One region of the Paenibacillus sp. VT-400 genome, then DNA from elsewhere that is predicted to be linked to it. Evidence: predicted binding sites of a transcription regulator. Region 1 holds the regulator's gene; the other holds the start of a gene.
The links. Region 1 encodes Rex, which represses fermentation and respiration genes when NADH is low (regulators of the CRP and FNR family bind a similar motif). Its sites were predicted from a motif close to TTGTGAAATATTTCACAA; they were not measured.

Region 1 (8,774 bases):
CCGATGTATTTACGCAGACGGTATTCGTACATTTCAAAAGCAAGCGTGGAGTTGGCATCGCCATTCTCCATACCTTCCGTAATCTCACGCATGTCACTGCTGATTCCGGAGATCGCAAGCAATCCACTGTGTTTGTTCAACATGGAGTTCACTTCGCTTACGCTCAGTTCTTCCTTGTTCATTACATAAGGTACGATGGCTGGGTCAAGGTCACCAGAACGCGTTCCCATCATCAATCCTTCAAGCGGAGTCATACCCATCGAAGTATCAACGGATACGCCACCTTTAACTGCTGTTACACTACCGCCGTTACCGACGTGACAAGTGATAATTTTCAGATCTTCCACTGGACGATCCAGATATTCAGCAGCTGCCTTGCTTACGAAATCATGGGAAGTACCATGTGCGCCGTAGCGACGTACTTTATATTTTTTGTAAAGTACACGCGGAATAGCATACAGGTAAGCTTTTTCAGGCATCGTCTGATGGAACGCTGTATCAAAGACCATAACTTGTGGCACACCAGGCATATTTAATTCAGCCGCACGAATACCCATCATTGCTGCAGGATTATGAAGTGGAGCCAAGTCGAACAAACGACGAATTTCAGCTTTGGCAGCATCATCTACCAATGCAGATTCTTTAAATGCTTCACCACCGTGAACAACACGGTGTCCAACAGCTTGAATTTCACTTACAGAATCCAGTACACCATTTTCTTTGTGAGTCAAAATATCAATGACTTTACGGATCGCTGTTGTATGCTCCAGAATCTCACTAACTTCTGTAACATCCTCACGGCCTGTCGGTTTGTGTGTCAGGATGGAGGAATCCATTCCGATCCGTTCTACCAAACCTTTAGCCAGTACAGATTCGTCAGTCATATTATACAGTTGATATTTGAGCGAGGAACTCCCCGCATTAATTACGAGTACTTTCACAGTCGGTCACCATCCTTGTCGTACTTGAAGAATCCTTCGCCTGTTTTGGCACCCAGGTGTCCTGCACGCACCATTTTCTTCAGGACTGTAGAAGGACGATATTTCAATTCTCCGAATTCACGGAACATTCTTTCGAGTGCAGCTTCAACAGAATCCAATCCGAAACGGTCAGCCATTTCGAGTGGTCCATGTTGGAAGTTGTATCCGATACGCATTGCATCATCGATATCTTCAGCAGATGCAACACCTTCTTGCAATACATGCAACGCTTCGTTAATCAGCAGGCAGATCAGACGGGAAGTTACGAATCCAGGGGATTCATAAATCATGACTCCTTTTTTGTCCGCTACTTCTTCAACAAAACGTCTGGTCTCTTCGAATGTTGTATCCGAAGTTTTCAGTCCACGAATAATCTCTACAAGATCAACCCGGGATACCGGGTGAATAAAGTGCATACCAATAACACGCTCTGGATATTTGGTCGAGCTTGCAAGCTCGGTCAAACTCAGCGTGGATGTATTACTTGCCAGAATGACATTGCTTGGACAAACTTGGTCCAGTTGGCTGAATACTGCTTTTTTCGCATCCAGATCCTCTGAAATTGTCTCAATGACCATGTCGCAAGTTCCAAGTTCAGCTAAATGAGCTACCTTGGTAATGCGGGAAAGAATCAATTTCTTCTCCGCTTTTGTAATCGCCCATTTCTCCAGTTGTTTATCCAGATTGGTTTCGATCATGTCATATGCATGATCCAGCTTTTGTGTTGTATGCTCCACGAGAAGCACATCAAGTCCTTTGGCTGCGAGCATCTGGGAAATACCTTGCCCCATCGTACCGCCGCCGACAACTCCTATTTTTTTGAAAAACATGGTTCTGCTCCATCCTTTCGGTTCTCTATTTCTCTATTGTACCCTGTTCGCCGAAAATTACAAATTTCGACCCAACATATAATAATATCTTAGCACGAGTGAAATGTAAAAAAAAATAACCAGCATAAATAAATTATGCTGGTAGAAGGGCACTGTCACGAAATTGACAACGAAATTGCTCGCCAGACAAAACTTCCTCACGAATCAAAATGTCGAGTGAATTGTCGAAAATTGTCCGTTGTTCTTCAAGTAACCGCTTTGTCTGCTCCATCAGTTCTTGCAGAATTAATTTATTCTCTCGCATCAGTTCCTCGGTTGTGACCATATCCATGTTCACAATCCCAAGTGAAGTCAACCCCGAAGCCATCATCGTCTGTACAACATTGGTTGCCTGATCAAAGTCATTGCGTGAACCCGTGGAACGACCACCGTAGTACATTTCCTCCGCAGCTGCTCCTCCGAGTGCAATCATGATCTGCTCTTCCAGAAAGCGCTTCGTGTAGAGGAACTGTTCCTGTTGCGGGTTATGACGTACATATCCCAGCGCCTGACCACGCGGACTAAGTGCCACCTGACTAACACTGCCTGGACGAACGAGTTCAGCCATAATGGCATGTCCCAACTCATGAATGGCGACCCTTTTCTTCTCTTCCACGCTGGACTCACGGTCTGTCTTCTCACCCATCATGACTTTATCAATAGCCAGGGACAAATGCCGCTGTTCAATGTTTAACAGCCCGTCTCTCATGGCGTATATTGCTGCTTCGTTCATCACACTTTCGAGCTGTGCACCGGAGAAACCATATGATTCTTCCGCTGTTTTCTCCAGATTAACTTCCTTCAACAGAGGTTTGTTTACCGCATGCAGTTCCAGAATATGCTTTCTGCCCTTTTTGTCAGGCAAGTCCACTTGAATGTGGCGGTCAAAACGTCCCGGTCGCGTCAGGGCGCTATCCAGCATCTCTTTACGGTTCGTTGCAGCGATAACCAGAATTCTTGGCGTATCGGAAGAATAGATTCCATCCATTTCCGTCAGGAGCTGATTGAGGGTCTGATCATATTCACGCTGTTGACCACCCTCACGTTTCCCCCCGATGACATCGATTTCATCGATAAAGATAATAGCGTTTTCCTTATTTTCCTTGGTGGCACGGGTTCTCGCGTCCTTGAACAAATCCCGAATTCTGCTGGCACCCACACCAACATACATTTCCACGAACTCACTACCCGATGCTGCTACAAAAATAGAATCGGTGTAATGGGCAGCAGCCTTGGCCATCAACGTTTTCCCTGTCCCTGGAGGGCCCGTCAGCAAGATCCCTTTTAACGGGCGAATCCCGAACTTCCGGATTTCTTCATGTTTGATCAGAAAGTCAAGCGCTTCACGCAATTCCTGCTTGGCACTGTCCTGTCCGCCAATTTCTTCAAAAGTAAGCTTGGAAGGTCCTTTTTTCTTCCGTTTACGTTCCTGTGCAGCGCCTACTGTAATCCCGCCACGCATTTGCATCATGAACAGCAAAGCTCCGACAAGCACTGCTGCAATCAGGATCGGAACAATATTAACACCAGTAAAAGCAAGGAAAATAATCAATACGGGAAAAAATCCGATGGCAACTTCTTTTGTCCACTTAGGCATTAGGCCACACTCCTATCTGACCGGGCACACGCGGCAGAATAATAAACTTGCTGGCATCTCCGTCTCTGAGACTGACATATACATTGTTGTCATCCATCGCTGTATTTACCTTAATTCCATTCGTCGCCATCTTGGACAACGTTGGTGTAATCTCGGTGTATTGCTTGTTCTCCATCGCCTGAGCTACGGTGAACATCGCATCCCCCCACCAACTTTCCAGTGCTTCACTGGAATGATCCACAACATCCAACTTTAGTGAGCGTGTTCCAATCAGGGTCTGTCCTTCTTTGTGAATATATTGTACCAGTCTGCCCAAATCAACATCAGGTTGCAGATCCAGTTTCAATTGTACGTCATTGCGGTTAATAGTTAATTGAACGTCGTTGACTCCATCGTACTGGGTTACCATTTTTTCAATCGGATTCTGCACAGCCACCTGACGATATACAAACCAACCTCCAAACAACACAACGGCTGAAATGACGGCAGTTAAAGCAATAGGCAATACTTTTAGCTTCAAGTGAATTACCCCTCCCAGAATTTGGCCCAACCTACTGGCTTATTGGTATATACGAATATGTGCACATTGACTCCTGCGAGAATTTCGACAGGATTATTTGTTTTTGAATGTAACTTTGAGTACATATCTGAGTATATCACATCGTATATACAATTTCGAAGGCGAAAATATGAATAAATTATTAATTTTAACTATTTAAATCAAATATATTTACAGGCAACACAAAGAACCGGTTCAGTCGGATATCCGTCTGCCGGTTCTTTCATTTCTTTACATTCTCTAGTTATGTCACTCTATTTGTTCTAGCTGTTCGGGAGTGTGTAGACCAGGTCCACCTGTTCTCCGTTGCTAAAACGATAAAAGCGATAGTGGTTATGCGTACCGTCTTTATAATACACTTGCCACACATATATTCCATTCACAACTCCGGGCATGATTCGTTTAATCTCACCGGCAGGAACTTCAGAACTGAAGCGATTGCGTATCTGCGCTTCGGACATGCCATTCTGCAGCAGCTCACTGTGTACAGCGTTTGCACCCTTAACCGGTTGATTGTTTGCGTCGAACTTAACCCAGACCATAACATCCTGGTTATCCTTGTTTTTGCCGATCAGGGTCCAGTAGATGTTGTCAGAGCCTTCTTTGTCTCCCCAGATGTACTTGCGCAATTCATCATAGGATGTAATGCCCAGTTGCTCCTGTGCTGCTTGTATGGCGAGCGCTTCTTCCTTGCGTTGGTCCTGCGTGACATGAACGTAATAACGCTGAAGTCCAAACAGAATCAGAACCAGTGCAAGCAGCGAAATCCATATCCACTTCTTTTTTTTCTTCAAAAGCCGAACTTCCTTTCCCTATGATGCTGTCCTGCAATTAACGAGCAAGCAGACCATCAAATGCCAATTGAGACTCACGCAAAATGCGTTCTTCATCCAGCGTCAGACATTCGCCATGTTTCACTACTTGTTTTCCATCCACCCATACGTGTTCAACATCTTTGGCAGAAGCCGAGTAAATCGTATGTGAGATCAGGTCTGTATGTGGATAGAAATGTGCCTGTTCAATGTTAAGGGCGATAAAATCAGCCTTCATGCCAACCTGAAGTGCTCCGGTATTATTCAAGAAGATGGATTTGGCACCGTATGACGTTCCGAGTAATAACGCTTCGCCTGCTGGCACTGCCGTCGGGTCACCAGATACACCTTTGTGAATCAATGCAGCCAGTCTCATTTCCTCGAACATATCCAGGTTGTTGTTACTTGCTGGACCGTCTGTTCCGAGTGACACGGTAACTCCTGCTTTCAGCAACGCAGGTACCCGCGCAACACCGGAAGCGAGTTTCAGATTACTTCCCGGGTTATGGGATACAGCCACATCATGGCGGGCCAGAATCTCAATCTCTTCGTCATTCAGATGCACCGCATGTGCAACCAGGGATGGACGAGAGAAAAAGCCCAGTTTCTCCAGATGTGCCACAGGACGCAGTCCATAATCAGCCACGTTCTGCTCGACTTCACGAAGCGTTTCCGACATATGTGTATGAAGGGGAAGGTTTAGGTCGTTCGCGACCTGCACAAGCTTCTCTATGTAGTCAGGAGGGCATGTATATGGGGCGTGTGGCGAGATTACGGTTGTAATGCGACCATCTGCCTGTCCATTCCACTCACGTGCAAACGCTGCCGACTCCTCCAGCTTCCGCAATTGTTCTTCTTCCGAGCACAGCCCGATTACACCACGTGCCAGTGCCGCTCTAACGCCGGATTGCTCCACAACTTTGGCAACTTGATCCATGTGATCGTACATGTCCAGGAAAGCTGTAGTTCCGCCTTTCAACATTTCAAGCACTGATAGCGAAGTTCCCCAATATACATCTTCTGAAGTCATTTTCGCTTCCATCGGCCACATTTTTTCCTGCAACCATACTTGCAATGCAAGATCGTCTCCGTGCCCTCTGAGCAACGACATCGCTGCATGACCATGCGTATTGATCAGACCCGGCAGGAAGAACAGTCCTTTTCCATCCACTTTGGTACAATTTTTGTCTTCATCCGGCAATGTCTCACCAATATGCACAATCTTGTCATTCTCAACAACCATGTATCCGTGGACCACGTTCCATGTTGTGCCGCCTTCATTAACGGCAAATTTGCCGTTGTGAATTACCCATCTATTTGTTGTCATCTTCCTCGTCGTCCTTTCCAGTCTCCAAGTAATAGGCCAAACTAAGCAGATCCGTTGTAAAGTCAGCATGGTGAATGCGGATATGCGGCGGTGTTTTTAGAATGGTTGGTGCAAAATTAAGGATCGCTTCAATTCCTGATTCAATAAGCTGATCGGCTACATTTTGGGCTTCCGTATCCGGAACCGTGATAATTCCGATGCGAATATTTTCCGTTTTAACCGCTTCCGTCAATTCATCCATTGGTTTTACCGTCAAACTGTTGATTTGACTACCAATCTTCGGTCCGTATGCATCAAATACTGCAACAATCTTCATGTTGTCTTTCAGATATGCGTTGTAGTTGGACAAGGCCTGTCCTAGGTTACCCGCGCCTACCAGAGCTACATTAATTTGCTGATCAATTTTGAGAATGTGACGAATTTTCTCGATCAGATATGATACATCATACCCGATCCCTTTACGACCAAAATCACCGAAGTAAGCCAGGTCTTTACGAATTTGGGCCGGATTCAGATCCAGCCTCTGTCCAAGCTCTTGAGAAGAAACAGTAGCCACCTCACGCTGATGCAACTCGTTCAAATAACGCAAGTATACAGGCAGACGTCGTACCACCGCTTCCGAAATTTTATCCGATTTCATTCTTGCTCCCCCTTACCAAGGCCACGATAAAATAATAGATGAAAAGATGAGCATTCTGTATAAAACTCAAAGATAAACGTGACATTTTATACAGAATGCTCCTTGTAATTTGGGTTATAAGTTCTTACGTGCAACTGCTTTAATCGGATACGGAAATATCTAATAAAGTTTAACGCCAAACGATAGTGTCATGCAATGATATAACGAACAAAACAACCATTATTTTTGTTCATTAGCAGGTTTTTCCAACCACTCGGTAATTCGTGGAACCATCTGCTCCGTGAGCATGTGTTCCATTTTGGGACCAGGTAATGAATATAAAAAGAATTTACCATAGTACGCTTCAATCACCCGTGTATCATAAACAATGACAATTCCTCTGTCCTTTGCTGTACGCACCAATCGGCCAAATCCCTGTTTGAAACGAATGACCGCTTGTGGCACGGACAGTTTCATGAACGGATTTTTCTTCTGTTCCTGAAGCAGCTCACTCTTGGCTTCCACCAACGGATGATTCGGTGGCTGGAAAGGCAGTCGAACAATAGCGAGACAGGTTAGCGCGTCTCCCGGGATATCTACACCCTCCCAGAAGCTGCTTGTGCCCAGAAGTACCGTTGCTTTGGCATCTTGAAACCTGCGAGTCAATTTGGAACGACTTCCACTGTCAACGCCTTGCCCAAGCAACGAGATGTCGTTGCCAGACAGTGCCTCCTTCAGCGGATCATAGACCTGTCGCAACATCTTGTATGAAGTAAACAGAACCATCATGCGTCCACGCGTAGCAATTGCCGTCTCTGCAAGTGATTGCACCAGCATATTAACAAAGTGCGCATCACCCACACTTCCCTTCACACTCGGGAAATCACGCGGAATCACCAGAAGTGCCTGATCGCGATAGTTGAAAGGTGATGGCAACATCGACGTTAACAGCCGATTGTTCTCGGCCGCTTCCTGCAAGCCAAGCTGTTCAATCATGAACTGGAATGACTTATCTACCGAAAGCGTAGCCGATGTAAGCACAACACTTTTCTTTTTATCAAAAAATAAATCCTTAAGTTGTGCACTCACATCTACAGGTACGGCATACAGCTGGAGAGATTTGCTGCGGAATTGGCCGCTGGCTTCCATCCAGTACACCGTTTTGGCATCATCCATACGCATGAAGAAACGTAGATTCTCCTTCAATGTGGTCAGATCTTTCAGCAGTCCTGTAATGTCCGTGATCAGACTATCCGATTGATAATCATCCTGATCTTCTTTCACCTCAAGCAGCAATTTGTCCCCTTTGCGAACCAAATCGCCCAGAGTCACATAGATCTGGTTCTCCAGATCCTGCAACTCCTGCCATTTTGCAGGTTTCTGAGATGCTTTCAGACGCAGTGAAAATTGCCCCGTCTCTCCCGGTGAAGCATCACTTCGTTCAGGCAACAGACCAAACAAGGCATCGCTCATACGATCCCACAGCTCCTTAACTTCAAGAGCGAGCGGGAACATCTGATCCACCATGGAGCCCCATTGCACCGAATTTTCATGCCCGGATAACTGCGAACGAAGCATAGGCAGCTGACCATTACGACTGTCTTTAAATAGGCGGGTCAGTGTATGAACCAAGGTGAAATATTTCATATGCATTCCAAGATGTTTACCAGCGACATCCTCCAGATGATGTGCCTCATCGATCACAAGACTCTCATAGGCTGGCAGCAGCTGATGCGCGGCTTTCACATCCGTAAATAATTTGGAGTGATTGGTGATTACGATATCAGACAACCCTGCTTCATGTTTGGCACGATGGTAGAAGCATTTACGGAACCATGGACAGGATCTTCCCAGACATGATTCGGATTCACTCTGTACGGTCTCCCAGAAGTCCCCTCCGCGTCCGCTAAGGTTAAGTTCCTCATCATCTCCGGTTTCGGTCTGCGTAAGCCAGACGATCATCTGAGCAGCTGTGAAATAATCCTCTTTCGGTGTGGCGAATTCACGTTTA
Region 2 (8,774 bases), on a different contig from region 1:
CAGAACTCATGCGGTTGTTAGCGGCAAGTAGGGATGACGTGTGGGGATACTGGATACAGGTCACAAGTCTGCTGGGTGTGTCCGGTGAAGAGCATGTGACGGATGCGGTGTGTCGTTTGTTCCGAAATGATCCCCGAATTGCTTTTCAGGGCAGAATTCATGAAGAGATTGCTTCTTCCATCATGGCACTGGCTCCGCAAGGTGTGCTTCATTCTGGACTTGAAGTCATTCATTACGGATATCTGGAGCAGGTGATTACCGACAAAAATAAAGGCGCACGGAACATGCAGTTGATTCGTTTCGCGTTGAATCAGGAGGGCGATCAACCGGAGTTGTTATATGCTCTGGCCGCAGAATGGTTTCAGCAAGCGAAGTATGATGAAGCACTCCGTTTGTTACAGCCATTATTGGCACAGCTTAAGCCGGAGTGTGGATATCACTCGGATCTGGTGCTGAAAACGGCTTACGCCTGGCGAGAGATTGGCAGCCCGGAACGGGCGCTTGCTGTAGTGGAAGCATGGGCGCCCGTGTATGAGGATTTTCCGGATTTGTTGGAGTTTGGTGCTGTACTTGAACTGGATCAAGGGAGAGAGGACGTGGCCTTGAATTGGTTAAAACAGGCTAAATCAGCTGCTTCCACAGCCAACAGGTATACATCAGTCTCTGGTGCTGGAACCTACCGTAGCCTGACGCTGGAAGGCATGGCATATGAGCGGGCTGGCCGCTGGGCAGAGGCAGAAGCCGCGTACATAGCGGCGCTGGGCATGCAACCCGGCAGCATGGCTGCATGGCAGCGGCTGTTGTTGCTGGCCGCAGCCACAGGGCGGCCGCATGCCATCGCCAGCGTCGCAGCCCGGGTAAGCTTGCCACCTGCGGCATGGCAAGCGTTGATCCCGGCCGCGCTTGCCGCGCATCGGCCGGAGTGGCTGCTACGCCATGCGGCGGCGCTTGCTGGCCCGCTGCGGGCACAGCCGCTGGCCGCCGGGCTTGCACTGGCCCAGCTGGGCCAGGATGCCGCGGCTCGGGCGGCTTTGCAGCCCTGGGCGGCACATGCGCAGCACGGGCCAGAGGCGGCCCTAGCGCTGTGGGCGCTGGGTCACAAGCAGCCCGGCAGGCGCAACGCCCGAGCGGCGGCTCGCCATGCGGCAGCGCTGCCCGCCGCGGCCCACGCCGCCGAGGCGCTGCTGCTGCGCGGGGCCACGGCCCGCAGCAGCGGCCTGGCGTGCAGCCCGCCCCGCGGCGCAGCGCCAGGCGGCCCGACCGCGCCTGCGCCGGGCGGCGTGCTCGCGTCTGCGCAAGCGCTCGCCGGCGTAGGCGCCTGGGCCGCATGGCTGCGCCTGCTGCAAGCCCTGCCGCCTCGCGGCGCGCTGGCGTTGCTTGCAGCGCTTCCGCCTGCGGCACGCTGCGGGATGCTGCGCGCACCCGCGAGCGTCCGCGAAGGGCTGCTTGCGCTATGCGGCACGCCTGACGGCGCGCAGCAGCCCCACGCGGACGAAGTGCCCGCCTCGGAGCGCACCGCTCACGCGCTCCTCGCGGGCACGCTCGCGCTGCTCGCTGGGCGGCAGAGCCTGGCGCGTGAATGGGCCGAATCGGCCCAACTCACTGCGCGGCAACCTGCCGCCACAGGTCGCCCGGCGAAAACAATCCCACCGGGCCTGCACACCCTGCTGCGCCTGACAGCACCCGGCGCAGCCTCTGCTGATGAATACACCAACCAGTGCAACATGTTACTGGTACACCTATAATTTCCTTTAATCTTTAATCTTTAATCTTTAATCTTTAATCTTTAATCCCTAATTCCTAATTCCTAATTCCTAATCTCTTATTCCTAGTCTCTAGTCCCCAACCTCCATCCCCACATATTCCCGCAATAGCCCATCCGATTGAAATTGCAAAAGCAACGGAGCTACCGGTAATCGGAGCATTGCCCGAACCGTGTATTGTTCCGTTGCTAATGGGTCGAGCCCTTAAGCCCTCAATTTTCCACTCTGCACTTAAATCAACGTAACCCAATTTGTCTCAACCTTTGCATATCACCGCTCGAAAACAGCGGATCGGCGTGCCGTACATATCAGACCAGATGGCATCGTCTGGCTCTTTCACATTCAGCTTATCTTCAATGGTTAATCCGGTGACAGCCATGATCGTCTCCAGCAGATCCGGCCGCATCTCGGGCACATCGAAGGTAGCGATTAACTGTCCATTTGGCTTCAGTACCCGGGCGAATTCCCGAAACGCCCGCAGCATTGTGCCTGTATCCAGATGCTCCAGTACAGAGATACAGAACACCCGGTCGAACTTACCCGACTCGTACGGAAGCTGGGCCAGATTGGCTTTTGCACGGTGCAATCGGACGAGAGTTGATTCCGGCAGATCCTGAGCGGCTTGCTCGCCAAAGTCAGAAACGATATCCAGTCTTATCGCCTCTTCAGACAAAATACGTTCATCCCAGTCACAGGCGTGAACCTCGCGGCAGTTCTCTGCAAGCCAGAATTTGAATGGATGGGAGATGCCGCAGGCTGCATCAAGGACCACATCATCTGGACGTGCAAACCGCCGGGCCCATTCATATTCGTAGGGACGGCTCCACCATGCCGGATGCAGCGGGAAGACCAATGTGTCCGTTTTAGGGTCACTTTGCCGAATGTATCTTGATTCCATGAATTCCGTTGCCTTGGGCGTATCCATCATCCCCGAATTCCCTCCTTTAATCCTGTCTCTGCCAAAAAAGATTCCAACACCGTGCTCCACCGGCTCCGCCACCTGGCAAGATCATAGGACAGTGCAGTCTCGCGCGCATAGATTCCCAGTCGTTCTCGCTCGGCCCGATCCTGTACAAGACGTACCAGTGCAGCGGTTAGTTCCTGCTCACCAGGAGGTACCAGTAGCCCATTAAAACCATCCTGAATCAGATCATTCAATCCGCCAACATTGGAGGCAATTACCGGAAGTCCACAGCTCATCGCTTCCAGACAGGCATAGGAGGTGCCTTCCGAGAACACAGTTGGAATCACAGCGATATCTGCCTGATGGTAGGCCTCCCGAATATCCCGGAAATCATACGTGCGCTGGTTAATTCGCTCCGCATGTGGATGAGTACGATGCCAGTAACGAAAGACTCTCCCGACTGTACTGCCTTCGACCAGTTCCCCGGCAAATTCAACCTCCAGATCTGGAAAGGCTCCAAGTAGTTTATCCGCCGCCAGCATCATTGGAATAATACCCCGTTCCATGCTGATGCGGCGTGGATAGATAATGCGAATTGGGCGGGGAGAGGTCACACGGGCATCCACAGTTTTCTTTTCAGCCTGTCCCTGAATGGTGACATTAACCTGATACTCAGCATCTGCTTCTACCAGAATCTCCGTAGCCCAATCCTTTGAATTCCGGTGGTTATGAGCAAACCTATACGTTTCGCCATCTGCCTCGACTTCTTCCAGTTTCGATAAATTCAAATGGAAATCTACCGTTTCTTTCTCCTCTCGTTCTTGATCGCTATCTGTATCCCCACCTCCATCTCTGTTAGCCTTACCACTGTCCGCTCCATCACGACTCATTCCACCCTTGCCTTCTACAGCTTGCACCCCTGATATAACTGCACCAACATTTTCTTCATGACTCGCCAGATCATTCTTCCATGCGACAAGCCATTCGTCTTCCTGATTCTGCTCGAAGGTTCGTGTTGGTGGGGCTGGTGTGAAATAAGACGTATCCACCGCATTGGGAATCAGGACAACCTGCCTTGGATCGGTATAGGTGCACGCAGCCCGGCAAAAGGTCTGGAAATGAGAATCCACGGATACAATGCGCACGAGTCCATCCAGAGCCAGTTGAATATGTTCCGCGACTTGTTGTTTGGTCTCCAGTGGCAGTCCGGGACGATCCCAGTTAATGCCGTGACAGATGCCAAGACTGCCGGGTTTGTAGGTGATGGGTTGCCACAGACAGCTGGCATAGATCACGGGGCCGCGCGCTGCTGCTGCCATCCGGTCAAAGGCTTCCGGTACATTATCCATGTCGTACGAATAACCAAATACGTCAATCTGCTCCGTCCGAGTCTGGAATGCTTCAAAATAGGACAGTTGATGAACTTCGGGAATATGCCCGAGTCCTCGGATGACACTGCACAGATCCAGAATATATCGCTCCAGTCCACCACCAAATACACGACCGAATTCCCGGTTGTACCCGTCGGTGAAACTATGCGTCAGAATACTCACCACGCCCATCTCACGGTCCCTCCTTCCAGGGAATCAGCCGAGGTTCCGGATCGAGAATAGACTCGTAGTGTGCAAGATTGCCCCACTCACCGCCAGGATCAATGCGCTTGTAACGCAAATATTTACGAACCCGGTCCTCCAGACTGCCTGCCCAGCCGAGGTGCTGAACCTTCAATTCCGTGCTGACTCCAGGCAATACCGTGCAGGACAAGGGAAGACGGGGAACATGATGATTCTGTTGTGGATAAAAATAAGGATATCCAGGCATATATCGTACAAGTGAAGCGGTATGACGTTTGTGCAGAGACCAGAGATCATCTTCCCGGTAGTGGGTCCGGCCACCCCACATATCGTAGAATCGGAATGCAAACCAGTCCGCATACTCCTGATTAATCAGAGTGCGTATGGCTTTCTTGGCCTCTGAGCTGTACAGCTCATCCGCATCAACTGAGAGCAACCAGTCGGGACATGTTCCCGCAGCCGCTTGCCACAAGGTATTGCGAAGTCGCCATTCCTCGGCGAACAGCGGTTTCTCCAATACCTCCAGACGGACCACCTTTGGATAGGCTTTGCATATGTCCGGTGTTCCGTCTGTGCTGGCATCGTCCACAATGACGATCTCATCCACGAACTCACTCAGATCATGCAATACTTCTTCAAGGTATCGGCCACGTTCATTGCGAACCTGGAGCACGGCGGTCAGCTTGTTGCCTTTGTTTTTGCGAACCCGACGAATGGAGAAGGGTTCTTTGAATATACTTGTTTCCTCATGTGTTACAGCAGCATTCTGTTCTGCCTGACCTTGTGAATCATTCCAGTGATGCACTTGGCTTCGGATGTCCTGCGTTGGTTGTGCATGAACCGGGGTGTGATCGCCATTTCCCAATGCGTCTGTATGTGTTCGATCGACTGTTTCGGTTGGCGTGTAAGTGGTTTCGGTTCGGATATCCCTGTGCACCATTGGCCCATTCAACTGTTGTCTACGCTTCTTCGGGTCCAGCATCATGGCACCTCCCCAAGCAATTGCTGTACAGCATGATCCAACAGCTCCAGCTCCACAATCCGGGCCAGCGCATCTTCATCCTCCAGTGCTGTCTCAAGGAAATGTCGGACTGCCCCGTGTCGTTCCCCTCGCAGTGCCAGCGCACTGCCGGATAATTGCTGGTAATCCCGGCGACTGGCATCATCCTGAATATCGACTGCATGCACCAGAGCCAGTGCTTCTTCCACACGTCCAGTCTCCTGGTAGATGCGGAATTTCCAATGTCTCGCCGTTTCTCCGCCAAGTTCGTCCAGGATACGCAGGGCGTTTCCGTAATCATCGTTCATACGGAGTAGTTCCGCTCGTACAAGTTGATCTTCTCCTGCCTCAAACCAGCGACAGAGCTGTTCATAATGATGCCGTTCTTGTTCATCTGCTGCACTAATTCCATATACCCGCAGGGCGTCCTCCAACTGTCCAGCCCGGGCATGGATGGCAGACAGGAATCGATAATGGGAGACCACACAATCACTGCGACCATTCATGACCGCATGGGTGAAGGCCTCTTGCAACGAATGGACGGCCCGCGGATCTTCAAGCAAGTACTCATAGGCTGCCAGCAAAAAGGATATCGTCTCATGTGCACCTGCTTTGGCACGGAGCTGACGGTAGAAGTCGGCACGTACACTGCATTGAAGCAGGGTGACGCTATCTGGAGTGCCTGACAGGATCTGCCGTAGCGCATGCAAGAAGAGCAGTTCGTAGTCCCGGAGAGGGACTTCGAGATCATCCTTTTGCATCGTACCCGCAGGTGCAGGGTCTTCTCCGCCCAGCCAGATGGCACGTACGCCTTGGAATAACAGCTTCATATAACGTGTTTCGGAGGATGTGCCTACCAGATCGGCGATGCCGACCAGTTTGGAAATACTGCTCTCCCATAGCGGAGATTCTGCTTCGTTTCCAGCAGGCTCAGGGAGCAGGGCAATACATAGCTCAGGCTCCAGCGAAGCCGTAGCTATTAGCCAGTAGGGATGGGCGACCACGGCTACGGTGCGAGGTTCCAGCAATAGCTGCTCAGCCTCAGGGAGGGAGATGGCGGTAATGACCGGAGGTACATCTTCTGTTTGCGTCAGGCTGCTGACATAGTAGACCTCTCCCTCGATCGACAGCAGTGCAGCAATATCGGGATAGGGAAAGGATGACCAGCCTCCTTTGCGAGGGAAGAGAACATACCGGACAGGGGGCTGTGTTGTACTGGCCTTATCCAGGCTGGCTTCGGCGTCTTCACCTGGTAGTGGTGCAGGTTTTTCCATGAATAGTTCACCTCACCTTGACTGTAATATGGAGCGTCTTCACTCTGCATGTGCTTCATGCTTTCACTTCATATGTAAAGCCCTCACGGTACTTCGCATGATATGCCTGAGACTAACATATGGGCATTCCGTCCCAAACATGAGTATCTTCCATGAATAGATGCAGTTGGCATGCTGTGATAATAGGCTGAATTTTATCTTTTGTGTGACCAGGATCACTTTTTTTTGCTCTAGAGACGAAGATTGTGATAATTCTCACATGTATAAAATAGGTAATCTGGCACAATACGTTCATCAACGTATTTGGCGGACAGACAGCGAAGGTGCAGCTTCAATGCCAAATACGCATACTGCGAAGTGAACAGAAAGAAGGGGTAACGGTATGGATCCGATTATGTTATCGCGTATCCAATATGCACTTACAACGATTTTCCATTTCTTTTTTGTCCCGCTATCCATCGGTCTTGTACTGTTGGTTGCAATCATGGAGACGTTGTACGTTGTTAAGGGTAAGGAGATCTACAAAACGATGGCCAAGTTCTGGGGCAAGCTGTTCCTGATTAACTTTGCCGTCGGGGTAGTCACAGGTATTTTGCAAGAGTTCCAGTTTGGTATGAACTGGTCCGAGTACTCCCGATTTGTCGGGGACGTGTTCGGTGCGCCACTGGCTATTGAAGCGCTACTGGCGTTTTTTATGGAGTCTACATTTATTGGATTGTGGATATTTGGATGGGATCGTTTGTCCAAAAAAGTGCATCTGGCCTGCATCTGGCTGGTGTTTGTCGGCACATTCCTGTCCGCGCTGTGGATTCTGGCAGCCAATTCATTTATGCAACATCCTGTTGGGTTTGAGATTAACAACGGCCGAGCCGAGATGAATGATTTTTTTGCACTCATCACAAATGGTCAGCTTCTCGTTGAGTTCCCACATACAATCTTTGGGGCATTGATGACAGGGGCCTTCGTCGTAACCGGGATCAGTGCCTACAAATTGATGAAAAAGCAGGATGTGGAGATCTTCCGCAAATCGTTTAATATTGCGATCATTATCGCTCTTGTTTCTTCATTCGGCGTCGCATTCTCGGGTCACTTCCAGGCGCAATATCTGGTGGAGACACAGCCGATGAAGATGGCAGCCAGTGAGGGCACATGGACAACGACAGAAGATCCGGCGCCATGGACGGTGGTCGCTTTTATTGACCCGGATAAACAGGAGAGTACGGGTGAGATCAAAATCCCTGGATTGCTCAGTTATCTGTCCTACAGCAAGTTCTCCGGTAGTGTCAAAGGCATGAAGGAGCTTCAAGCTGAGTATGAACAGACGTATGGACCGGGGGACTACATCCCGCCGGTACGGACAACATTCTGGAGTTTCCGCATTATGATCGCAGCGGGTGGTTTAATGATTGCATTGGCGCTATACGGTACGTTCCTAGCCATGCGTAAGAAGCTGGAGGTCGCTGGAAAGTGGTTTATGCGTCTGATGGTGTTCGCCATCTCCCTGCCGTTTATCGCCAATACGTCAGGTTGGATTATGACCGAGGTAGGAAGACAGCCATGGACAGTATTTGGCTATATGACAACCGAAGCCGGGGTCTCGCCGAACGTATCCGCAGGCATGATCCTGTTCTCGACCATCGCTTTTACCGCTGCGTATACGGTTCTCGGAATCGTGATGGTATACCTGTTCGTACGTGAGATCAAAGCAGGACCGTTTGCGGTCGAGAAGCCAGAAGATCACGATGAATCGGCCGATCCGTTCGGCGTGGATGGAGGTTATTCCGTTGTCACTAAGTGAGTTGTGGTTTTTGCTGATTGCCGTATTGTTTGTTGGTTTCTTCTTTTTGGAAGGTTTTGATTTTGGTGTGGGGATGTCTACAGGCATTATTGCCAAAACAGATCGTGAACGCCGGACCCTGATTAACTCAATCGGTCCGTTCTGGGATGGTAATGAAGTATGGCTGATTACGGCAGGGGGCGCGATGTTTGCTGCCTTCCCGCACTGGTATGCCACGTTGTTCAGTGGTTTTTACCTGCCACTTGTGGTGGTGTTACTCGCCTTGATTGGCCGCGGAGTTGCGTTCGAATTCCGCAGTAAAATGAAACAGCAGCGCTGGCGCAAAACATGGGACATCATCATTGTTGTCTCCAGCGCGCTGTTGCCTTTCCTGTTCGGCGTGGTTTTTGCCACGCTGATGAAGGGTCTGCCCATTGATGGGGAGATGCAGTTGCGTGCAGGATTCCTCGATATTGTTAATC

Region 2: a site for Rex is predicted at 6,759-6,776, ahead of EL84_RS04275 (cytochrome ubiquinol oxidase subunit I). Genes of this name have one in related genera too.

The regions. Positions count from the first base shown of each region.
Region 1 covers NZ_LELF01000067.1:3,321,458-3,330,231, forward strand. Annotated here, with positions in the region: gene EL84_RS25180 (acetate/propionate family kinase) at 1-941, opposite strand, end outside; gene EL84_RS25185 (3-hydroxyacyl-CoA dehydrogenase family protein) at 938-1,810, opposite strand; gene EL84_RS25190 (AAA family ATPase) at 1,944-3,446, opposite strand; gene EL84_RS25195 (hypothetical protein) at 3,439-3,966, opposite strand; gene EL84_RS25200 (DUF5590 domain-containing protein) at 4,269-4,799, opposite strand; gene EL84_RS25205 (amidohydrolase) at 4,837-6,144, opposite strand; gene EL84_RS25210 (redox-sensing transcriptional repressor Rex) at 6,131-6,784, opposite strand; gene dinG (ATP-dependent DNA helicase DinG) at 7,004-8,774, opposite strand, start outside.
Region 2 covers NZ_LELF01000047.1:423,939-432,712, reverse strand. Annotated here, with positions in the region: gene EL84_RS30695 (glycosyltransferase) at 1-1,745, shown strand, start outside; gene EL84_RS04300 (class I SAM-dependent methyltransferase) at 2,020-2,691, opposite strand; gene EL84_RS32445 (glycosyltransferase family 4 protein) at 2,688-4,229, opposite strand; gene EL84_RS04285 (glycosyltransferase) at 4,231-5,226, opposite strand; gene EL84_RS04280 (tetratricopeptide repeat protein) at 5,223-6,515, opposite strand; gene EL84_RS04275 (cytochrome ubiquinol oxidase subunit I) at 6,898-8,313, shown strand; gene cydB (cytochrome d ubiquinol oxidase subunit II) at 8,258-8,774, shown strand, end outside.